3 regions of the Streptomyces sp. NPDC028305 genome follow, and region 3 is predicted to be linked to each of the others. Evidence: riboswitches for the same ligand, from Rfam matches in the RefSeq annotation. Region 3 holds a riboswitch; each other region holds the start of a gene.

Region 1 (7,772 bases), on a different contig from region 3:
CCCCGCCAGCAGCACCGGCAGGCCGAAGCCCGCGCCCTGCGCGGCCAGCAGCCCGTACGTACCGGCGCACACGCCGAGCAGCCCGCCGAGCGTGAGCGCGGCGGTGGCGCGGGCCACGGCGGGCGGGACCTGGGCGGTGCGGCCGTAGCCGCGCGCGTCCATCGCGGCCGCCAGCGCCACGGACCGCTCCAGCGCCCCCTCCAGCACCGGCAGCCCCACCTGGAGCAGGGCGCGCACCCCGCGGTCGGGGCGGCCGCGCAGCCGGCGGGCGGCGCGCAGCCGCTGGACGTCCGAGACCAGGTTCGGAGCGAAGGTCATCGCGACCACGACCGCCACGCCCGCCTCGTACAGCGCGCCGGGCAGCGACTTGAGCAGCCGGGCGGGGTTGGCGAGCGCGTTCGCCGCGCCCACGCAGACCAGGAGGGTGGCCAGCTTCAGCCCGTCGTACAGCGCGAAGACCAGCCCCTCGGCGGTGACCCGGCCGCCGATCCGCACCCCCTGCGCCCAGTCGGGGAGCGGGATTTCGGGGAGCGTGACCAGTACGTGTGTGCCGGGGATCGGCGAGCCGAGGAGCACCGCGAAGCACAGCCGGATCGCCAGCACCAGGAGCCCCAGCTTGAGGAACGCGCCGTACGAGCGCGCCCACGGCGCGTCCGTACGGCGCGCGGCGACCACATAGCCCGCCACGCCGACGAGCAGCCCCAGCAGCAGCGGGTTGGTGGTGCGGGAGGCGGCCGTGGCCAGCCCCAGGGCCCACAGCCACCAGGCCCCGGCGTGCAGCGCGCCACGCGAGCTGTGCGTGGCGTGCGTGGTGCGCGCGGTGCGCGGGTGTCCGGCGGCGGCCCGGTCGGCGCCGCTCATCGCCGGTGGTGGCGGCGCGACTGCCAGACGGCGGCGGCCCCCAGCGCGACCACGGCGGCCAGGCCGCCGATCAGCCCGGCCGACGGGCCGCCGCCTCCGCCGCCCTGTCCGCCGCCCCCGCTGTCCCCGCCGTCTCCGACCTGTCCGCCACTGCCGCCGTCCGACGGGGCGTCGACCTGCTCGCCGCAGCCCGTGGCGGGGTAACCGGCGATGGCGCACAGCAGGGCGGCGGAGTTGTAGCGCAGCGGCTTGGCGACGGCCGCCAGCGCGTCCCCGGCGCTCGCGTCCTCGCCGACCCGCGCGCACTCCGTGCGGGGCTCGGGCGGGGTGCGGTGGTCGGGGGCGTCGGCGGCGGTGCCGAAGTCGAGGACCACGGCGACGCGTTTGGTGCCGCCCTTCGCGGGGGTGTCCGCGCACACCGTCTCGAACCCGGCCGAGCTGCGCGGCCGGGTCGCGTCCCCCGAGTCCTCGCTCACCGCGAACCGGAACCCGACCGTGTCGCCGTCGCCCGGCCGGGCCGTGGCGGGCCCCTGCGTGGCGTACGTCCAGCCGTCCTCGCCCCGCTCCCGCTGCCAGAACGACCAGTAGCGGTAGCCCGCGGCCTGCGCGGGGGAGGCGCCGAGGGCGAGCGCGGACACCATCGTGGACACGAACACGGCGCAGAAGGCGAGGGCGGCGCGGGACGGACGCGCGGCGGCGAACCGCGGCGCAGGGCGAGCGGGCTCCCGCTGCTCCGGCTGGTCGGCCGATGACCTTGGGGCCGCCGGCGCGGGTTCGGGTCGCTCGGCGGGAGGCAGCCCCATCAGAGCTGCTGCTTCTTCCGGCCGCTCAGCAGGAAGCCGATGCCGATGCCGGCCACCGCGAAGACGCCCACCGTCCACCAGACGCCGCCGACACCCCCCTTGTCGTCGTCCTTCTTCTCCCCGTCCTTGTCCTTGCCCTCATCCGAGTCCGCCTGCGACCCGGACGCGGAGACCGACTCCGGCTTCGGGCCGGTGGCGTTCAGCTGCTGGACGAGGTCGACGCCGCCGAAGCTGCGCGGATCCGCCCCGGCCGCGTGCGCCGCGAGGACCAGCTTGGCCAGCGCCCCCGGGTCGCCCTTCGCCCACGCCAGCGCGCCGTTCTTCTCGTTCTGGAGCCACTGGAGGGGCTTCGCCGCGGTCGCGCTGTGCTCCCCGGCGGCCAGGGCTACTATCGCGTCCGCCGTGCCGCCGAAGTCGGGCTGGTCCTCGGCGCCGGGCATCGCGGACAGCAGATGGCTGCCGTGCCCGGCCATGGTGTCCGCCAGATACGCGGCGGCGGCCCGCGCGGCCTCGGTCACCTTGGCCGGCTTGGCGCTCCCGCTCTTGTCGCTCTTGTCGTCCTTGCCGTCCTTGCTGCCCGAGCCGCAGTCCAGCGGCTCCGGGGCCTTGCCGGCGTCCTTGCCCGCGGGCTCGAAGACCCAGCCCTTGCCCTCGGTGGCCAGCGCGGCGGCCGTCGTCGCCAGGTCGTTCGCGACCGGCTTGCCCTTGTCCGCCGTATACGCGAACGCCCCGCGCTGCCCCTCCTTCGCATCACACCCCAGCTGGAGGCCGAGCAGCACGTCGTACGGCGTCCGGCCGCCCTTGGCCGACTTCACCTGCTTCGGGTCCTGGCCCGCGGCGGCGAAGGCGCCGACGGCGGCGGAGGTGGAGTTGGCGTCGCTCGGGCTGCCCGGGTTCATGCCCCAGCCGCCGTCGTCGTTCTGGCTCTCCTTCAGCCAGCCGACGCCCTTCTCGACCGCGGCGCTGCGCCCACCGACCGCGGCCAGCGCCTGTACCGCCGCCGCTGTCGCGTCGGTGAACTCGCCCTTCTTCGGGTCGCACGCGGCGGAGGCGTCGGCCCGGTACGCGGCGAAGCCGCCGTCCTCGCACTGCTGGCCGGCCAGCCAGTCGATGGCCGATCTCGCCGGGGTGACCCCGACCGCGTCCTGCGCCAGCAGCGCGAGCGACTGCCGCCACACCCCGTCGAACTTCGGGTCCTTGGCGCCGTACAGCCCCTTGGGCAGCGCCGCCGAGCCGGACGGCTTGGGCGAGGGCGAGGCGTCGGCGAACGCGGCGGGGGCGGCGGCCGTGCACAGGGCGGCCAGGGCGGCCAGAGCCGTGGCGCTGCGGCGTACGTTCATGGCGACGGTGCCTCTCGGTCGGGGGTCTCGGCGGTGGCTGGGCAGCGGTACGCGGCCGCGCACGGCCGACCACCCCGCACGCCGAGGGACGTGCGAACGCGATGACACCGGGCTCAGCTCCGCATACCTCGACGGTGCCGCCGCCGGGCGGGCCGGCGGCGGGAGCCTGCGGTGCGCCCGACCAGGTGTCCCGGCTCGTACGCCCTGCGGCACACAGCCCGTACTCACGGTTGCGGGTCAGCGCCGGAATCTCACCGGCTTCCCCCGATCGGACGCGGATGAAGTTTTCACGCATACCTTATCCGGCGCCCACCGGGGCCGGACCACGGCGGTCGGGCCCTTGGGGGTGGGCTGGGAGGCGGGCTGTAGGGCGGGCCCATACTCTCCCTATGGATCAGGACATCCGGTTCCGTTTCGGCCTGACCCCCTTGGAGCAGGTGCGGCCGTGGGGGCGGCGCGAGCGTCCCGTACTGCACTGGTTCGGGCTGACCGACGGCTGGTACGTCATCGACCTCGGCGAGCATGAGCTGCTGCGCTACTCCGAGCGCACGGTGCGGCGGCTGCGGGGCGGCGGGGACGGCCCGTCCCACCCGTACGTGGACTACTACGTGGTCCGGCTCTGGGAGGACCTGCTCGCGCTCCTGCCCGCGGCGCTCGAGCCCGTACCCGAGGACCTGGCCGCCTTCGTGGCCCGCGACTCCTCCGACTGGCGCTGGGAGGAGACCCTGGAGGCCGAGGCGGCCGCGCAGTGGCACGGCGGCCGCACCCTTAACACGGGGTATCTGCGCGTAGCGCCGGACATCCGCTGCTGGCGGACCGTCGCCGGGGACGACGACGCCATGGAGGACGTCATGAACGTCAGCTGGACGCATCAGCCGGATCCCGAGGACGAGATCGAGTTCACCGCGCCGGCCACGGGCCGGGTGACCGTGCCGACCAGCGCCTTCGTCGCCGCCGTGGCCGAGCTCGACCGTGCGCTGCTGGAGGCCATGGAACAGCGGATCGGCGAGCTGGCGGCCGCGGGGCCGCCGCCGGGCGTCGAGCTGGACCTGGAGCAGCTGCGCCGCGAGCACCAGGACCGCGCGGGGTGGCTGCGGCGGACCCGGGAGTACGAGTACGCCACCGACTGGGCCGCCGTACGGGCGGGCGCGGTGGCGCTGCTCAGATCACCAGGCCGGGGCTGCGGGTGAGGCCCAGGAGGCCGAGCAGGCGGTCCATCATGTCTTCGAACAGCGGCACCGGGTCGTCCAGGGCGTAGGACAGATGGCCGTAGACGGCCAGGCAGAGCATGCCGTAGATCTGGCGCCAGCAGGTGAGCATCAGGAACGCGACGCCGAGGGGCACTTCGAGGCCGATGACCTTGCGGTAGGTCCGCAGTTGGGCCACCAGCGCCGGATCGAGCTCGTCGTCCGCAGGGCAGGCCAGCCTCCCCTCGCGCCACAGCCGGGTGAATCCCCGTCCGAACACCCCGCCCAGCTCACGCGATATGACCTGCGGGATGTCGTCCGCGGTTTTGGCCGCCGAGGGGTAGCCGGCGCCCATGAGCAGGTTGAACTCCGCCGGGTTGGCCACGGACCAGTCCAGCACGGCACGGGTGGCGGCGTGCAGCTGCGCGCTGACGTCATCGGGGTCTTGGCGGCCCACCGCATGGTCGACGGTCTGGATGAACTCCGTGGTGACGTCGTCGTAGACGGCGCGGATGAGCCCGTTCCTGCCCTCGAAGTAGCGGTAGAGGGCGGGTGAGGTCACGCCGACGCTGCGGGCCACGGCGGCGACGGTGAGCCCCTCGATGCCCTCCGCGGCGGTGATCCGGCGGGCGGCGGCCCTGACATCGCGCTCCAGCTCCACGCGCAGCCGCTCCCGCCGCGTCAGCCCTGCCGCGCGCTCGCCTCCGTCTCCGTCTGTGCCGGACACCGTCGCCTCCTTGTCGTGGTGGGGTGCGCCCCAATGATCCTTCATCGGCGGTCGGGCGCACGGGGCAACCGACTTGCCGTGAAGGTGCGTTGCATGGTTAATACTATTCTCGCTTCTAAGGGCAGTCACGTTCGGGGGAAGGCGGAGAGCTGAGTGAGTAAGGCGTATGCGCCCGGGGTGCGTGGGTGGGTCGCGGTGGCGGCGGCGACCGTGCTCGCGGTGGGAGGCGTGACCGCGTGCGGCGCGTCCGACGACCCGGGAAAGGGCGGCTCCGGGCGATCCGGCGCCTCGGACGGCAGTGGGCGCAAGTCCGGGGCGGACGTGACGGATTCGGCGGAAGCGGAGGGATCCGGGCTCGCCGCGGCGATGCGAGACCTCTCCCGTGTGACCTCGGCCACCGGGCCGGTGATCTGCTGGGACGACGATGACGGCAAGGGTGAGCAGGTAGCGGCCTTCGACGCCACGTTCAGCAAGCGCGTCGCCACGTACTCCGAGGAGCCGCTGTTGGCCCGGCTAGCCGAGATCGCCGAGGAGGGGGACGCGGATCGGGCGTTCGTGCGCAGCCTCTGCGGAAAGCCGCAGTACGGCAAGAGTGCGGCGGACCTGGGGGTCAGCCCGGTCTCCCCGGACGGCCGGCGCGTCGCGGTCGAGGTGGTCACGGACGAGGTGGGCGCCCTCACGTCCTCGCATGTGGGGTGGCTGGACCTGGCCACGGGGGAGTTCACGGACATCACCGAGGCCGCACAGAAAGGGGGCTACAGCCCGGAGACGCACTCCGACGGGTTCCCCGGATTCGCCCCGGACGGATCGCTGTGGTTCCTGCGGGACGAGCAGGTGTACTACTCGGCGGATGAGAGCGGCCGTCTGACCCGGCACCCGATCAGCAAGGCCTGCCATGACGAGCGATCCGGGAACGATGGCTTCTACCGCCCGGTGAACTCGACGGCCGTCACCTGTCCGCGCCTCATTCACCCGAGCGGGAAGTTCGCCGTCTCCCCCGGCAAAATCATCGACGGCATCGACTCGTATGACGGGTTCGACCTCGATCTCCTGGCTCCCCACATGGACCGGCTCGACGACGACACGGTCTTCGGCGACCCCACCGACCAGATGGTCGTGCGCGACGGCGGCGATGTGCGCGACTGCGACCCCGTGGCCTGGATCAACGCCGACGACGTCCTCTGCGAGGAGGCGTCCACCTTCTTCACCGTGCGGGCCGACGCGAGCGAGCTGGGGGAAAAGCCCGACGGCCCGCTGGCGGCCGAGGTGAAGGCGGAGATCGCCCCCGAGACGGACAACAAGATTCTTTCCGTGGCCCTGTCCACGGATCGTCAGTACCTCTACATCGCATCGAAAGAGGTCCTGGACGACGGCGACATCAAGCTGTATCGGGCCGGCTTGACGTCGCCCGGGAGGCCGGAGGAGTTGGGACCGCTCCCGCAGGGGGTGGGGGACGACTTCGTGCTCCGCGGAAACTTCCAGACCGGCGATTTCCAGTAGTCGGCGCGCGAGCAGAGCACAACGGGGGCATCGAATGTCGAAATGGTGGCCGCGCGGGCGGTCGTTGCGGGTGTTGTTGTCGGTCGGGATCGCGCTGGCCGTCGCGGCCGGCCTGCTGACCGCGTGGCAGATGGCGGCCAGCCGACCGGGAAAACTGGCCGTCAAGGTCACGGGCCTTCCCGCCAAAGCGCGTTTCGCTCTCCACATCAGCGGGGCGAACGGGTTCAGCGAAGAGCTGACGAGCGACAAGACGTTCTCCGTCGATCCCGGTGATTACCGCATCACGGCGAAGGCCAGTCACGCGAAGGGAAACGTCTACTACACGGCGGACGAGACCACGACCTGGACGGTGGACGGCGGCGAAACCGAGCGGGCGGTGATCGATTACGCCGTGGCCCTCTCCGAGAGGACCACGGTCCTGAGTGCCCCGGACTCCGCCGACTCCGGACTCCTCAAGCGCCCCGGCACGTCGGAGCTGGTCTTCGCCGCGGGCTCGGCGACGGCGCGCAAGCTGAAGAAGGGCGACTTCGTCGTCGCCGCGGAGAGCGAGCGGACGCCGCGGGGGCTGGTGCGCGAGGTGCGCGGGGTGACCCGGGAGAAGGACCGGATCGTCGTCCGGACCAAGGACGCCACGCTTCAGCAGGCGATGCCCAAGGCCGTGCTGCGGGTCGAGGACCCGCCGGACTCCGCACGCGGAACGAAGACCGAGATGCAGCCCGCGTCGTATCAAATGCCGCAGGCGCCCGCGTCGTCCAGTCCCGACCCTGAGGGTTTTCAGCCCGAAGTTTCCATCGGCGTGGACACCTGGAGAGGGAAGGGCGCGCTCTCCAATATGAAATGCAGCGGCTCGCTGGCGCTCGTCAAATATGAGCACGGTCCGCTGAAATTCGGTATGGCGGGTTCCGATTTCGGCTGGAACCGGCAAGACGGGGCCTGGGCCCGTATGAACGTCCAGGTGCAGCAGAGACACAAACTGACCCTGGGCTCGCCGGTGGGCGCGTCATGCGGCTTCGACTGGGAATTCGCGAAGTTTCGGGTGCCCCACGTCACCGCGAAGCTCCTCAAGGTCGGGTACTTCAACCTGGACCCCGAGGTCGCCATCTATCTCAACGGGAAGATCAAGGGCGATGCGGGGGCGAAGCTTGAAATCGAGAGTCCCCTGGACTATCGGGGGAGCACGCAGCTGAACCTCCTCCGGAAGCCGTCGGCCCGCGCCACCGGCTGGCCTCCGAAGGCCACGGGCAAAATGCCTTCGGCGGCCGGACTGGGGGCGAGGGCAAAGCTCGGCGTCCGGATCAGCCTGAAGGTGAGCCCCGTGATCGAAGTCCTGGTGGCCGGGATCGACCTGGAAACG
Region 2 (7,772 bases), on a different contig from region 3:
TGGGGCAGATAGCCGACCTCGCCGGAGCGGGTGATGGTGCCGGCGGCCGGGATGCCCTCACCGGCCAGGCACTTGGTGAGGGTGGTCTTGCCCGCGCCGTTACGGCCGACGAGGCCGATGCGGTCGCCCTTGGCGACGCGGAAGGAGGCGGACTCGATGAGGATACGGGCGCCGGCGCGCAACTCGATGCCAGAGGCGGTGATCACGGGAATTACTCCAGGGCAGGGGGACGGCTGGACGGACGGGCGAAAGCGGCCGACGCCGTCTAATGCACGAGGAGAATTGCCATGCGGATTAGTTTAGCGGTGCCCGCAAGCGATTTTTCCCGGCCTGTCCACCACGCGGACCGCCCCGACCGCCCCGCCTATGTGTTCGCCGCCCACACCCCTCGGGCGCCGCCCGGCCTCCTCAGGCGCCGCCCGTGTGCACCTGGAAGGCCGCGCGGCGCACCGCCTTGGCGAGGGCCGGGTCGGGGTGGGCGGCGGCCAGCGCGACCAGGACGTGCACGGTGCGGGGGTGGCCCACGGCCCGTACCTCCTCGAGCAGCGCCGGGACCGTGCCCTGCACGGCGGACTCCAGATGGCGCACCAGCATCGGGCTCTCGCCGTGGTCGGCGACGGCGGCGGCCGTGTCCACCCACAGCCAGGTGGCCTCCTCACGGGTGAGCACGTCCATCGCGTCCTCCGGGTCGGCCCCCTCGTGCTCGGCCAGCCACAGCAGCGCGTACGGGCGCAGCGCGGACTCGTCGACCACGGCCCGCACGGTGGGCTCGGCGGGCGCCCCGACCACGCGCAGCGCCTCGAAGGCCAGCCCGCGCAGCAGCGCGTCGTCGCCGCGCGCGGCCTCGATGAGCTCGGTCACGGCGCTGCCGACGGGGCGGGCGGCGAGCCACGCCCGGTACTCGGCGCGGGCCGGGCCGGGGGTCAGGCCCGCGCAGCCGCGCAGCATGTCGGCGGCGGGCTGCTCGATGTTCCCGGCGGGGCTCTGGGCGGCGACGCAGATCTGCTCCAGCTTGAGCCACACCGCCCAGTTGCCGAGCGCGCTGAGCACGGCCTCGCGCTCGTCGGCCCCGTCCCTCCGGACCGCCTCGTCCGCGGCCTCCTGGGGGCCGTCGAGCACCTCGAGTGCGCCCACGGAGGCGAGTGCGTCCAGGGCCCAGTCGAGCAGCGTCTCCAGGTCGGGGGCGCCCGGCGCCGCGGCGAGCGCGGTGTCCTCGGGTCCTGAGGCGGGCGGGGCGTCGTCCGGGCCGGGGGCGGGCGCGGGGCCGTACGGCACCTCGCACCGCTCGGTGCGCAGCTCGGCGACGCGCTGCCTGAGCATGTCCAGGAGCGTCGCGACCTGCACCGGACCGGCCGACAGCTGAAGCAGGGACAGCAGCTGCGGCAGCGCCTCGACGACCTCGGCGACGGCCGTGGGCTCGGCCGTGAGCGGGGCCGGGCGGGCCAGGGACCAGGCGTCGAGCAGCGCGACCCAGCCGCGCAGCACCGCGCTGTCGTCGCTGTCCCAGGCGCGCAGCCGCCAGCCGGGGCGGGCGATGCCGCCGTGCAGCTCGATCAGGCCGACCAGACGGGCCCGGTCCCAGTCCGCCCGGACCTGTTCGGGTGGGACTCCCAGCGCGGCGGCCGCCTCGGCGACCGCCTCGGCGGAGAGCACGCCCGGGGCGCCGTGCCGGCTCGCGGCCCAGCGGGAGATCAGGACGGCCCCGGCGAGTCCCGTTCGGGCCTGCCGGGCCAGCTCCGTGGGCGGCGGAGTGCCCTCGGGCGGGCGGGGCGCCGGTCGGGAGCCTCGGTTCGGCACGGCCCGGCGGGCCGTGGCCATCGGCCGCTGGCGGACGAGTCGGAGCCGGGAGTCGCGCGGAGTACGGGACGTCACGGGAGCAGTCTCGCCCGTGACGGCCCGAAAGCCCAATCGGCACCCGTACGGCGGTTGCCGCCGCAGGTCGTGGCGGTCCGGCCGAGCCCGCCGAAAAACGGCCGCGCCTCACATCAGCGGCATCAGGAAGCGGCCCAGCATCTCCTCGTACCTCTCGGGGTCCGCGTTCCACATCGCGGCGTGCGGGGCTTGGCGGACCGGGTGAAGGGTGACCAGTTCCGAGTGGCGCCGCGCGAGTTCGCGCGAGGCGGACCAGGGGGCGATGGCGTCGTCGGGGCCGTGCATGACCAGCGTCGGCACCTTCAGCCGGTCCAGGTCGTCGGTCACGGCCGCGCCCGTCCCGGGCTGCCCGTCGTACGGCCCGGCCCGCCCCTCGGCGGCCCTGATCGCGAGCGGCAGCAGCGCGGAGGGGATGCGCCGGGCCGAGGCGAGCGCCCGCAGCGTGGCGTGCCGGTCGAGCACCGGCGAGTCCAGGACGAGCCCGCCGATCCGGTCCCGCAGCGCGGAGTTCACGGCGACGCGCAGGGCCATGGTGGCGCCGATGGACCAGCCGTACAGAATGATCCGCTCCGCGCCGTAGCGCACCGCGTAGCGGATGGCGGCGTCCAGGTCGCGCCACTCGGTGTCGCCGAGGTGTCCGATGCCGTCCTCGGGGCGGGGGGCGCCCGGGTCGCCGCGGTAGGTGATGTCGAGCACGGGGAACCGCCGCCGGTGCAGAAACGGCATGAGCGCCATGGGGTGCTCGCGGGTGGTGCCGAGGCCGTGCACGGTGATCACCCAGGACAGCCGGTCGCCGGGGACGAACCAGGCGGGCAGCGCGCCGAGTTCGCCGGGCACGTCGACGTCGGCGTGGTCGAGCCCGAGCGCGTCTTGCGGATTGCCGATGTACACCTGCGGGGTGAACCGCACCCGGGTGCCGGGGGCCAGGGTGCCGTGGGTCACCCGCTCCAGGCGGCGGACCACGCAGTCCGCGGGGTGCGGGGCGTCCTCGACGACGGGCCCGACGACGGCGTGGCAGCCGGCGCCGGCGAGGCCGTACGTGCCGGGGCGCAGCGAGGCGAGGCTGCGGGTGAGGGTGATCCGGCCGGCGTCGGTGGAGTGCACGGTGAGCGGCGGGTCGTGCGGCAGGGGCCGGTCGGGGCGTGGCTTGAGGGCAGCGTCGCTGGCGTACCGCCCGGCCGCCACCGCGGCCGCGCCGACACTGAGCATCGTGGTGGCGGCCACAACCGCCTTCGTCCGCTGGCGCATCCCTACCCAGTGTGGGCGGAGAGGGCGCCGCGGGCCAGCGGGCGTGCCCGGCCGGGTGATCGGCATGCCTGTCCGGGGGGCCGGGACCTGCGATGTCGTGCGGTGCGCGGTGAGCCTGCCCGCTTCCGGGACGCGACCGGGCCCGGCGGCCGCGCCCTGGCTGCCCGGGCCCGGGACTCAGCGGGTCTGGCCGTAACCGCGGAGCTTGTCCGCGGCGCGGCGCAGTTCGTCGGGCGGCAGGAGGGTCGGGGTGCGGCCGGGGACGGCGGCCGCGGTGAGCCAGACCCGGCACATCCACTCCAGCTGGGCGGTCCGGTCGTACGCCTGGTCCAGCGTGGCGCCGTGGACGACGGTGCCGTGGTTGCGCAGCAGACAGCCACTGCGGTCGCGGAGCGCGTCGAGCATCTTCCGGGCCAACTCGTCCGTGCCGTAGAGGGCATAGCCCGCGACGCGCACCGGGCCACCGAGCGCGCCGGTCATGTAGTGGATCGCCGGAACCTCGTCGACCAGGGTGGAGACCGCCGTGGCGTGCACCGCGTGGGTGTGGACGACGGCCGCGGCGTCGGTGTGGCGGTAGACCGCGAGGTGCATGGGCAGCTCGCTGGTGGGGGCCAGCTCGCCGAGCACCTGACGCCCCTCCAGGTCGACGCCGACCGCGTCGCCCGGGCCGAGCCGGTCGTACGGGACGCCGCTCGGGGTCACCAGCACGGTGTCGCCGACCCGGGCCGAGACATTGCCGGAGGTGCCGACGACCAGGCCGTCGGCGACCGTCCTGCGGGCCGTCTCCACCACCCGCTCCCAGGCCTCCGCCAAGTCCCGCTGGTCCCGGGCCTCCCCTGGGTCCGGTCGCTCCCCGGGCCCCGTCGGCCGTGCGGTCTCCGGCTCCGTCACGATGCCTCACCTCCGGGCGCCGATCATGGCAGGCGAGGCATCCTGTACGCATCAGGGAGGGGCCGGGGGATCATCGGCGCCGCCTTCGCGCAGGCGCGTCACCCCTGAGCCCACCTCAGTTCACCTCCCGTTCACCCCATGTCCTTACGGTCGTGGTGCATGCTTCGGCTGTCGCACTGATTGCCCGGGTGTGCACCCCTTCCCCTCCCCTGGGAGGGGATTTCTGACGTGGCTGCCTCGGTGGCCTCACGACGGCCAAGATGCACCACGGAATGTAGCCATCCTGCGACGCTCCGTGTCACGAAGTTCGGGGATCGCATTCCCCCACGAAGGAGTTCGATGGAACACATCACGCTTCTCATTGGGATCGTGATCGTCACGGCATTGGTGTTCGACTTCACGAACGGCTTCCACGACACGGCCAACGCCATGGCCACCACCATCTCCACGGGAGCTCTCAGCCCCCGGATCGCGGTCGCGATGTCGGCGGCCCTCAATCTCGTCGGCGCGTTCCTCTCCGTGGAGGTCGCCAAGACGATCTCCGGAGGGATCATCGACGAGGGCGCGGGGATCCAGCCCGAAGTGATCTTCGCGGGTCTGGTCGGCGCGATCGTCTGGAACCTGCTGACCTGGCTGGCCGGGCTGCCCTCCAGCTCCTCGCACGCCCTCTTCGGCGGCCTCATCGGCGCCACCCTGGTCTCCGTCGGCATGGACGGGGTCAACAGCGACAAGATCGTCATGAAGGTCCTGATCCCCGCCGTGGCCGCGCCGGTCGTGGCCGGCGTCGCCGCCCTGGTCGCGACCCGGCTCACCTACCGGCTGGCCCGCGACCGCGACCCCCAGGACACCGCGAAGGGCTACCGCGCCGGGCAGATCGCCTCGGCCGCGCTGGTCTCCCTCGCCCACGGCACCAACGACGCCCAGAAGACCATGGGTGTGATCACCCTGGCGCTGATCACGGGCGGCGTGATCGTCCCCGACTCCGACCCGCCGCTGTGGGTCATCGTCGCCGCGGGGCTGGCCATCGCGCTCGGTACGTACCTGGGCGGCTGGCGCATCATCCGCACCATGGGCAAGGGCATCACCGACATCCAGCCGCCGCAGGGCTTCGCCGCCCAGACCGGCGCCGCGACCGTCATCCTCGCCTCCTCCCACATCGGCTTCGCCCTCTCCACCACCCAGGTCTGCTCCGGCGCCGTGATGGGCGCGGGCGTCGGCCGCAAGGGCGGTGTGGTGCGCTGGTCCACCGCGGGCCGCATGGTCCTCGCCTGGGTGCTCACCCTGCCCGCCGCGGGCCTCGTCGCGGGCGGCGCGGCGCTGCTGGCGGACCAGGGCGACTGGGGCGTCACGACGGTCGCCGTGCTCGCGGTCGCCGCCTGCGCCGCGATCTGGGCGGCCTCGCGCCGCAAGCCCGTCGACCACACCAACGTCAACGACAGCACCGATGCCGGGGCGGCGCCGGCCGAGCCGGTGGGCGTCGTCACCGCCGCCCTCCAGTCCGTGGCCCCGCCGCCCGCCGGGCCGGTGGCCCCCGCCCCCGTCTCCTCCCCCGCCTCCTCCCCCTCCGCCACCCCGGCCGGCGCCTCCGCCGCCACCGGCAGCACCAGCTAAGGAAGTAACGCGATGAGCATCGACTGGGCGGCTCTCGGCCAGGTCTTCGGCGTCAGCCTCGTGGTGACCGTCGGCTTCGTGGGCGTCTTCACCCTCGGCATCCTCGGCGCCTCCCGCAAGCCCCAGCAGGCCGAGGCGGGCCAGGACACCGCCGCGGCCCCGGCGGGCGCCGGCGCCGGCATCGGCCCGGCGCGCGCCGCCGCGTACGCCTGCTTCGCGCTGTGCGCGGCGACGGTGGCGTACGGCATCAATCTGATCGTGGCCTGACGGCCTGAACCCGCACGGCTCGGCCGTGTTCCCGCAGTAGCCACGGCCGCCGGGCCGGGCCGCGCCGACCAGCGCGGACCCGCCCGGCGGCCGTGGCGTGCGTGGCGCGTGTGGGCCTCGGCACACTCGCGCATCCCGGGGCATTCGCGAGTTGACGGCCATTCGCCGCCCATGGTGGACTTCCGGAGCCAAACGGCGGCAGGAGAGGAAGCCGGTGAGAATCCGGCGCGGTCCCGCCACTGTCACCGGGGAGCGCTCTCCCATCGCACGCACAAGTCACGGTCTCCGTACGGAGGCTGGAAGACCGGGAGAAGCGCGGATCCGGGAGCCAGGAGACTCTCACCGCCGGTCACGTCGAACCAGGGCGCGGACCCTGAGTGAGGACATACCGCCATGCCCGGCACCGCCATGCCGCCGACGCCGACCCGCCCGCGGCCCGAACTCCACGCCCCGACGCGCCGAGGCACGACGGCGGACTGACGATGGGTGCCGATCACGCCTCGTACGCGTGCGGCGCCGCCCTCGGCTTCCTCGGCGACCTCGCCACGGGCGATCCGCGCCGCGGCCACCCCGTGGCCGCGTTCGGGCGCGCCGCCCTGGCCGTCGAGCGGCTGCTGTGGCGCGACCACCGCGGATCCGGGGCCCTGTACGCCGCGCTGTGCGCGGGCGGCGCGGCCGCGGGGGCCGCGCTTTCGGTGCGCGCCGTACGGGCTTTGGGCAACGACTCCTCGGGGGTCCCCTCCCGCGCCGCGCACACCGTACTGACCGCCGCCGCCACCTGGGCCGTGCTCGGCGGGACCACGCTGGGCCGGGAGGCGCGGGCCGTCGGCGGCGCGCTGGCCGCCGGGGACCTGGACGCCGCCCGGCGGCGGCTGCCGCACCTGTGCGGCCGCGACCCGCAGGCGCTGGACGAGCGGCAGATCGCGCGCGCGGTCGTCGAGTCGGTCGCCGAGAACACCTCGGACGCCGTCGTGGGCGCGCTGGTGTGGGGGGCCGTCGGCGGGGTGCCCGGCCTGGTCGGCTTCCGGGCCGTCAACACCCTGGACGCGATGGTCGGCCACAAGTCGTCGCGCTACCGGCGGTTCGGCTGGGCCGCGGCCCGGCTGGACGACCTCGCCGGCTGGCCCGGCGCACGGCTCACCGCGACGCTGGCCACCCTGGCCGGGCCCGACCCGCGCGGCGCGCGGCGCGCCTGGCTCCGCGACGGCCACCGTCATCCGAGCCCCAACGCGGGCCCCGTGGAGGCCGCGTTCGCGGGCGCGCTCGGCGTACGGCTGGGCGGCACTCTCGCGTACGGCGGCCGCGTTGAGCACCGGCCGGTGCTCAACCCCGGCGGGCGGGCGGTGAAGGCCGCCGACATCGAGCGCGCGGTACGGCTGTCGCGGCGCGTCGGCGCCCTGGCGCTCGGCGTGTCCGTCGGGGCCCGGCTGGCGGTGGGGGCGGCGCTGGGGCCGTCCCGTGCCCCACATGGCGCGCTCGCCCGCTGGGCACGGTCCTTGCGGGCGGACGGACCCGGACCGGGCAGGACGGCGCGGCCCGCGGCCGCGGGGAGGGATGGCATATGAGCGGCATACCCAGCAGGGGCGGCGGCGGCCTGCTCGTCGCGGGCACCACTTCGGACGCGGGCAAGAGCGTCGTCACGGCCGGGATCTGCCGATGGCTCAGCCGTAAGGGCGTCAGCGTCGCGCCGTTCAAGGCGCAGAACATGTCGCTCAACTCCTTCGTGACCCGCGACGGCGCGGAGATCGGCCGCGCCCAGGCCATGCAGGCCGCGGCGGCGCGCGTCGAGCCGAGCGCGCTGATGAACCCGGTGCTCCTCAAGCCGGGCAGCGACCGCAGCAGCCAGGTGGTGCTGCTGGGCAGGCCGGTGGGCGAGCTGAGCG
Region 3 (7,772 bases):
TCGGGGTCGGGGTCGCCGCGCCCGGACCGCTCGACCACGGCTCCGGGGTGCTGCGCCGCGTCACCGGCTTCCCCCACTGGGACGGGCTCCCGCTGCGGGACGCGCTCGCCGCGCGGCTCGGCCTGCCCGTCGTCCTCGACAAGGACACCAACGCCGCCGCCCTGGGGCTCACCGTGGGCCGCGCCCGGCAGCGGTCCGCCGCCGGGTCGTTCGCGCCCGGCGCGTTGGCGCCCGAGTCGTTCGCGTATCTGCACCTCGGCACCGGGCTGGGCGCCGGTCTCGTCCTCGGCGGGGCCGTCCACCGAGGGGCCCGCACCGGCGCCGGGGAGTTCGGACACCAGGTGATCCAGCTGGACGGGCCGCCCTGCGGCTGCGGCAACCGCGGCTGCCTGGAGGCGCTGTGCCTGGCCGCGGTCGCGGACGGCGACCCGGCCCGGGCGGCGCGCCTGCTCGGCGTCGGCGCCGCCAACCTCGTACGGCTGCTCGACATCGACCGGGTGCTGCTCGGCGGCCGCGTCGTGCTGGCCGCGCCCGAGCCGTACGCGCGCGGCGTCGCCGAGACGCTCGCCGCGGACGCGGCGCGGGCGGGCGGGCGTACGGTCCCGGTGGAGGTGGTCGGCCGGGGAGGCGGGGCGGTCGTGGAGGGCGCGGCACAGCTGGTGCTGGCGCCATTGTTCGCGGTGGGGTGACCGGCCGATGATCTGAAAGGGGGACGGTGCGATGGGCTGAACGGGGGAATCGCCGACCGCCGAACGGAGGTAATCCGCCCGGGCCGCCGCGTGTCGCTCGCCCGGGGTGGAATGCAGCAGGGCACTCGGGAAACCACCGCCGCAGAGGTCGCCCATGCGCTCGCCCTCCACCCTCGCCGTCCGAGCCGCCCAGTCCGCCGCCGTGCTCGCGCTCGCCTCGCCGGTCCTGTGGTGCGGGCCCGCCCCGGAAGCCGCCGCGTCCGTGCCGGAGTCCGCGTCCGTGCCCTTCTGCGGGCGGCGGGGGAGCGCCGACTTCCCGATCGACGCCCGGCTGTACGGTGGGCCGGCCCGGTACGCGCGGGGCGGCGGCTGGCGCGCCTGGCACCTGGAGCTGAGCAACACCACGGGCGCCGAGTGCCGCGCCATCCACCCCATCGCGATCCTCGTCGACCGCGGGCACGCGCTGCGGCCCCGCCACATCCGGATGGAGTTCCTGGACCCCGACGAGGGCGGCAGATGGCGGCCCGTCTCCTTCGAGATCACCGACGAGGACGAGAACATCGGGGTCTTCGACGTCCCCTTCCAGGGGTTCACCGTCCCCGCGCACGGGAGCGTGAAGGTGGCGGTGCGGTCCCGCTTCACCGGCGCCGCCCCGGCCGGCCCCGTCACCGCGAACGTCATCACCATGCAGCGCCGCGCGGACGACGGGGACTGGGTCGGCCAGTCCGACGACTACGACTTCAGCGTCGAGGGCGCGAGGGACGCGAGGGGCGCGGGGGCGGAGGAGACGGGCGAGACGGGCGAGACGGAGGGGGCCCGTACCGGCGCGCCCCGCACCGACGGGCCCCCTGCCGACCGCGAGCCCGGCGCCGATCAGAGGACCGGCGCCGACGGGCGCACCGTGGGCACCCGCGAGGAGGCCTCCGGCGGCACCGGCCCGCGCGGCGAGGGCAGCAGTCGCGACCATCTGCCGCCGGAACTCGCCGCGACGGGCCGGGGCCCCGTGCTCCTCCGGCTCGCCGTCGTCAGCGGCGCGCTCGTCCTCACCGGCACCGCGCTGCTGGTCAAGGCCCGGCGGCTGAGGCGGTGAGGCGCGGCGCGGCCGCTACTGCCCGCGGGGCGGCCCGCCCCGGCGGCGCATCTCCTCGTCCAGCTTCTCCGCGCTGCTCCGGGGCTGGTCGGCGGCGCCCTTGCCGCTCTTGCGCGGGGCGTGCCGCGCCCGCTCCTGGCCCTTGTTGATCGCTTCCTTGAGCTTGTCCTTGATGCCCATCTGAATCTCCTTCGCGGGGGAGCGGAAGAGGCCCGTCGGAACGCGGCCCCTCACCAACAGGATCGGCCGCCCGCCCGGCCCTGTCGCGCCGGGCCGCCCGCCGCGGCCCCCGCGGGCGGGTCTGCCGAGGTCAGAAGGGGACCGGGGCGGTCCGCTCCGGGCCCGGCTGACTACGCTTGGCTCGTCGGCACCGCTCGCAGTGGCGCGGCCGGTGTCCCCACTCACGCGTTACTGGCGCATGGCAGGAGAGTCCGCAATGGCAGAGCGCAAGCCGATCGAGTCCTGGCTCACCGACATGGACGGGGTGTTGATGCACGAGGGCATCCCGGTGCCCGGGGCCGATGCCTTCATCAAGCGGCTGCGCGAGTCCGGCAAGCCCTTCCTCGTGCTCACCAACAACTCCATCTACACCCCGCGCGATCTGCACGCCCGGCTGTCCAGGATCGGCCTCGACGTGCCGGTCGCCAACATCTGGACGTCCGCGCTGGCCACCGCGCAGTTCCTGGACGACCAGCGGCCCGGCGGCACGGCGTATGTGATCGGCGAGGCGGGGCTGACCACGGCCCTGCACGACATCGGCTACGTCCTCACCGACGTCGAGCCGGACTACGTGGTGCTCGGCGAGACCCGTACGTACAGCTTCGAGGCGCTCACCAAGGCCATCCGCCTGATCGACAACGGCGCCCGCTTCATCGCCACCAACCCCGACGAGACCGGGCCCTCCGCGGAGGGCGCGCTGCCCGCGACCGGTTCCGTGGCCGCGCTGATCACCAAGGCGACGGGGGCCGAGCCGTACTTCGTCGGCAAGCCGAACCCCCTCATGATGCGGGCCGGGCTGAACGCGATCGGCGCGCACTCCGAGAGCAGCGCCATGATCGGCGACCGGATGGACACCGATGTGCTGGCCGGTCTCGAGGCGGGCATGGAGACCTTCCTGGTGCTCACGGGGGTCACCCAGCCCGATGAGATCGACCGGCACCCCTTCCGGCCGTCCACGGTCGTGAACTCCATCGCGGACCTGGTCGAGCGGATCTGACGCCCGCCGGAACGCGCCGCAACGTACCGGAGCGCGTCTGACCCGTACGGAGCAGCCGGGGGCCGCAGCGGATGCGGCTTCCGGCGGTGCGCGTGAGCCTCGGTGGTATCAGGAGGTTTCACCATGCGCCCGCTCGCCCTCACGCTCCGTATGGCCGTCTGTGCGGCGGCGGTGGTCCTGGCCATCGCCGGCCCCGCCGTCGCGGACCAGGAGGACGCCGCCCCCGCACGCCCCGGCCATGTCCACCGCGCCCACTCGGACCTCGCCCCGGCCGACGACGCGGCGCGCCGCGGCCTCGGCGGGGCCGAGGCGTACGGCCTGGTGCTCTCCGGAGTCACGGCGCTGGCCGTCGCCGGGATGGCGGTGCGGCGCCGCCGTCGCCCGGTCGCCGCGGCGTCGGGCTGACGGCGGTGTACGGGAAGCGCCCCGGCGGCGTCGGCCGGGCGAGGGCGATCGCGGGGGTGGCCTGGGCGGCGCTGCTGCTCGGACTGTGGCTGTGGGGCCATGACGCGGCGGAGGGCCTGGGCGGAGCGGTGCCGTTGACGGGGGATGTGGCGGCCGTGGGGCGCCCGCCCACGCATCCGCTGCCCAGAGCGTGGCACCCGCTGCCGGCCGCGGCGGCGCGGCGCGTCGTCGTCGAGTCGGCGGGGATCGCGGCGCCGGTCGCCGGCCAGGGCCGGGACGGGAGCGGGGGCTGGTACGGGATGGGGGCGCGGCCGGGCGCCTCGGGGGCGGCGGTGCTGGTCGGGCCGGCCGACGCGGGGGTCCTCCGCCGCCTCGGCGGGGTCAGGCGCGGCGACGCGGTGCGGGTGTCCCGGGCGGACGGGACGGTGGCCGAGTTCACGGTCGAGGACGTCGCGATGGTCACCGCCACGCGGTTCGACGCGCGGCGGGTGTACGCGGCGCGGGCCGGGGGCCGCGCGGAGCTGCGGCTGCTCGCGGGCGGCGGGGCGCGCGGCGGAACGGTGGTGGTGTCGGCGTATCTGACGGGGAGCCGGTAGGCGGGGAAGCCCGCCCACCGGGCCCGAGGGTTACGCCGCGGTCGGGACCGGGTCCGGCCGGTGAGTCGTCGTGCCGCGCTCGCGCAGGGCGCGGAGGCCGAGGGCGCCGAACGTGGCGCCGAGGACCGCCCACATCACCGCGTGCGAGGCGAACGAGAGCATCCGGAAGTCCCAGAGCAGTGTGGACTCGACGGGGACCGGGTCGGGGTTGTCGGGGAGGGCGAACAGGGCGAGGAGCACCGCGACGACGGTCGCGGCGACCGCCGTCTGGGCCACGGCGGGACCGCGGCCCGCCGCCGTCAGCCGGACGTGCACCAGCCGGGCGAGCACCATGCCGAGCACGCCGATCGCCACCGCGGCGAGCCACATCGCCTGGCGGTCGCCGACCGTGCCCGCGTCGCCGACGCCCGGCGGGTTGGCCGGGTAGCGCAGGCCTGGCAGGAGCGAGAGGCCGGTGAAGCCCGCCGCCGCGAGGGTGAGCGCGCGGGGCCAGGGGCGTGCGGAGGTGTCGGATCCGCGGTGGACGAGCGCGTGCGCGACCGCGAAGAAGACGCCGAGCGCCAGCCCGACGACCACGGCGGTGACGACGAGGCCGAAGTGCTGGGTGGAGCGGGAGAACAGCTCCTCGTGGTGGGTGACCGCCGCGGCCGCGGCGGCGTGCGAATGCTCGCTCTCCTGGCGTTTTTCCTCCAGCCGGATGGCGCGGTCCATCAGGGGCTCGGCCAGCAGCAGGGAGAACAGCCCGGTGGCGAGGCCCGCGAGGGCGCCCGCCGCCAGGCCACGCCGGAGCAGGGGGAGTACGGGAACGTGACCGTCTGCCATGGGGTGCCGGACCCGTCAGTGGCAGGGGGCACCGAAGAGGTGCCGGCCGTCGTGCGAGAACTCGTGCAGATAGTCGCCCGTCGCCGAGATCAGCGAGCCGTTGTCGATGAAGACCGCGTACAGGGCGATGAGAGCGAGGATGACCGCGCCGGCCGCGATCAGCCAGTCGCGGGTGTGGGCGGTGGCGGCCGAGACGGCCGCGGGGTCGGTGTGCCGTGCCGTGTGCAGGGACATCCGCTGTTGCCTCCTAGTGGGGTTTCCACGCCCCTCAGCAGGAAGGAGAACGACGGCCAGTTCCTGACTCCCGGAAGTGCGGCGCCGTTCGCGCGCGCCGACTCCTGGTCACAGTGGCGGGACCGTCCCGGATTCGCACCGGGTTCCTGTACACCGTCGTCTCGTTGTGTTGACTTGTCGCATCGGAGAGTCCCAGGCGGACGGGTACCTGTCAACCGGTCCCGGAGGGGCCGCTTCGCGCCGTACGGGCGAATTCACGCAAAGGGCTGTGGATAACCCCGTGAGGGCCGGTGTGGTGTGTAAGCATGGTTTCGACCGGTCTTGTCCTGCCGGGGGCCTGAGGGGTGTCCCCCGGAGCGTGCACCCAAGGGGGAGTGGATGTACGGGAGTTACACCGGCCGTCGGCGAGGATCTGTCCGTGCCGGGGCGGCGGTGGGGGCGCTGCTGTCGCTCGTGACGCTCTCCGGCTGCTTCGGCTCGTCGGGTTCCGGGCGTTCCGATCGCGAGGAGGAGGCGATCGCGGCGGCGAGGCCCGCACAGCGGCCCCGGAATGTCGTGCCGTATTGGGTGAACCCGGACGGCGCCGCGGCCCGGCAGGTCGCCGAGTACCGCAGGAAGGGGGAGACCGGCGAGGCGAAGCTGATACAGAAGATCGCCGCGCAGCCGGTCGCGGAGTGGCTGGGGGTGGACGACCCGGAGGGCCAGGCGCGGGGGTTCACCGAGGCCGCCGTGTCGGAGGAGCGTGACGCGCTGCTGGTCTTCTACAACATCCCGCACCGCGACTGCGGCCAGTACTCGAAGGGCGGCGCCGCCGACGGCAACGCGTATCGCGCCTGGCTGGACAAGGCGGTCAGGGGCATCGGCGACCGGGCCGCCACGGTCATCCTGGAGCCGGACGCACTGCCCCACGCGGTGGACGGCTGCACGCCCAGGCGGTTCCTCGAGGAGCGTTACGACCTGCTGACCGGGGCTGTGGACAAGCTCAAGGGGCTGCCCCGCACCAAGGTCTATCTGGACGCGGGGAATCCGCACTGGATCAAGGATCCGCGCCGGATGGCCGAGCCGCTGCGGCGCGCCGGGCTGAAGAAGGCCGACGGCTTCGCGCTCAACATCGCCAACTATCAGACCACCGCGGACAACAAGGTGTACGGCAGGAAGCTCTCCGCCCTGGTCGGCGGAAAGCCCTTCGTGATCGACACCAGCCGCAACGGCAAGGGGCCGGTGCCGGGCAAGGAGGACCCCGAGGCCTGGTGCAACCCCAAGGGGCGGGCGCTGGGCGAGACGCCCACGGTCCGCACGGGCGACGCCGCGGTCGCCGCGTATCTGTGGATCAAGCGTCCGGGCGAGTCGGACGGCACCTGCAAGGGCGGCCCGCACGCCGGCCGATGGTGGCCGCGGTACGCCCTCGACCTGGCGCGCAACGCGAAATAGTCATCACGCCCGCCTTGGGCGTGTCCCCGCGGCCACACGGCGGAGCCGCATATCGGCGCTGTCCCCTTACCCGCCCCTTCCCGCGGCATCGATATGCGGCTCCGCCAAGTGGGGGGGCACTGCCCCGGCCCCCGGGGTCCAGGGGCGAAGCCCTTGGTTACGGGAAGGGGCGGGTAAGGGGAGTATCCAGCCGCAGGCGGCCCCGTAGTCACCGCGCCGCGGCTGTCGGGCGGGGGATCGGGGCGGTCAGGGTTCGGGGGTGTCCTTCGAGGCGGGCACCTTCACCCACACCGCCTTCGACGGAGTCCCCTCCTCGTCCGCCGCCGTGAGCATGTACCACCCCGGCGGGACCAGCGACGAGTCCTTCGGGATCCGCACCGTGACGCTGTCCTTGCTCCTGACGAAGTCCAGCGCGATCGACCGCTGCTCGACATTGGTCACATGGGTGAAGGAGCCGGGCCGGATCAGCCGCACCTGCTCGATCGCCGACGCGTGCGGGGTGCGGTAGGTGGCCTTCGCCCCGCGCTTGAGGGTCCGGGGCGCGGTGTCGGTCAGCTTGGGCCGTGCGTCGCGGAACAGATAGGGAGGGGTGTAGAGATCGATCTGCTGCTGGAACGTCCCCGGCTTGGTGTTGGCGTCGTCGCCGAACAGCGAGTCGGAGCCGAAGGTCATCACCCGTCCGTCGGGCAGCAGCAGCGCCCCGGAGTGGTAGTTGCGGCCCACCAGCGGGTCGGCCACGCCGCGCGCGGTGTTGCTCCTGGCGTCGTAGATCTCGGCCCGCAGCACATTGCTGCCGTCCCGCCCCCGGTAGTCGCCCGAGCCGTTGGTGGTCAGGACGGTGTCGTCCGGGAGGATGACACTGCTGGGGTAGCGGACCTCGGAGTAGAGCTTCGGCCCGTCGTGGAAGCGCGGCCGGTCCTCGCTCAGATCGACGATGCGGGTCTTCGCGGTGGACTTGGGGTCCTCGCCGACCCCGCCGCCGCCGAGCACCATGTACCGCTGCCGCTGGGCCGGGGGCAGCAGCACGGACATCGACGTCTCCAGGGCGTCCGGGTCGCTGATGCCGGGCACGGCCTTGAACGCGTTGGTCTTCAGGTCCCAGAGGCCGGGGGTGCGGCCCTTGTCGGCGGGGCCGTAGCCGGCGTTGGAGCCGGTGTAGAAGATCTTGCCGCCCTCGGCGAGGAACAGCGCCGGGTAGGTGGGGAAGAACCGCTTCTTGGGCAGGTACTTCCACTTCTTGGCCTTGGGATCGTAGACCTCGTTCTTCCCCGGCACGACCTGGCCGATCT

The links. A riboswitch is a leader RNA that binds a small molecule or an ion and turns the genes downstream of it on or off. The one in region 3 is predicted to bind cobalamin.
Positions count from the first base shown of each region.
Region 1: it holds a riboswitch for cobalamin, as region 3 does, so the genes downstream of both, ACZ4WQ_RS03180 (prenyltransferase/squalene oxidase repeat-containing protein) here and ACZ4WQ_RS43375 (CbtB domain-containing protein) in region 3, are expected to answer to the same signal.
Region 2: it holds a riboswitch for cobalamin, as region 3 does, so the genes downstream of both, ACZ4WQ_RS00335 (cobalamin biosynthesis protein) here and ACZ4WQ_RS43375 (CbtB domain-containing protein) in region 3, are expected to answer to the same signal.

Region 1 covers NZ_JBVHTN010000001.1:694,619-702,390, reverse strand. Annotated here, with positions in the region: gene ACZ4WQ_RS03190 (energy-coupling factor transporter transmembrane component T) at 1-861, opposite strand, end outside; gene ACZ4WQ_RS03185 (SCO2322 family protein) at 858-1,502, opposite strand; gene ACZ4WQ_RS03180 (prenyltransferase/squalene oxidase repeat-containing protein) at 1,664-3,004, opposite strand; cobalamin riboswitch at 3,167-3,292, opposite strand; gene ACZ4WQ_RS03175 (DUF5984 family protein) at 3,394-4,194, shown strand; gene ACZ4WQ_RS03170 (TetR/AcrR family transcriptional regulator) at 4,166-4,918, opposite strand; gene ACZ4WQ_RS03165 (hypothetical protein) at 5,072-6,418, shown strand; gene ACZ4WQ_RS03160 (LppP/LprE family lipoprotein) at 6,453-7,772, shown strand, end outside.
Region 2 covers NZ_JBVHTN010000001.1:67,374-75,145, forward strand. Annotated here, with positions in the region: gene abc-f (ribosomal protection-like ABC-F family protein) at 1-206, opposite strand, end outside; gene ACZ4WQ_RS00310 (hypothetical protein) at 409-1,872, opposite strand; gene ACZ4WQ_RS00315 (alpha/beta hydrolase) at 1,981-3,120, opposite strand; gene ACZ4WQ_RS00320 (class II aldolase/adducin family protein) at 3,298-3,933, opposite strand; gene ACZ4WQ_RS00325 (inorganic phosphate transporter) at 4,351-5,622, shown strand; gene ACZ4WQ_RS00330 (hypothetical protein) at 5,635-5,889, shown strand; cobalamin riboswitch at 6,094-6,228, shown strand; gene ACZ4WQ_RS00335 (cobalamin biosynthesis protein) at 6,372-7,454, shown strand; gene ACZ4WQ_RS00340 (cobyric acid synthase) at 7,451-7,772, shown strand, end outside.
Region 3 covers NZ_JBVHTN010000013.1:46,498-54,269, reverse strand. Annotated here, with positions in the region: gene ACZ4WQ_RS43410 (ROK family transcriptional regulator) at 1-689, shown strand, start outside; gene ACZ4WQ_RS43405 (hypothetical protein) at 844-1,779, shown strand; gene ACZ4WQ_RS43400 (antitoxin) at 1,795-1,959, opposite strand; gene ACZ4WQ_RS43395 (HAD-IIA family hydrolase) at 2,216-2,995, shown strand; gene ACZ4WQ_RS43390 (hypothetical protein) at 3,119-3,400, shown strand; gene ACZ4WQ_RS43385 (sortase domain-containing protein) at 3,406-3,996, shown strand; gene ACZ4WQ_RS43380 (CbtA family protein) at 4,027-4,818, opposite strand; gene ACZ4WQ_RS43375 (CbtB domain-containing protein) at 4,834-5,052, opposite strand; cobalamin riboswitch at 5,090-5,225, opposite strand; gene ACZ4WQ_RS43370 (glycoside hydrolase family 6 protein) at 5,431-6,483, shown strand; gene glxA (radical copper oxidase GlxA) at 6,730-7,772, opposite strand, start outside.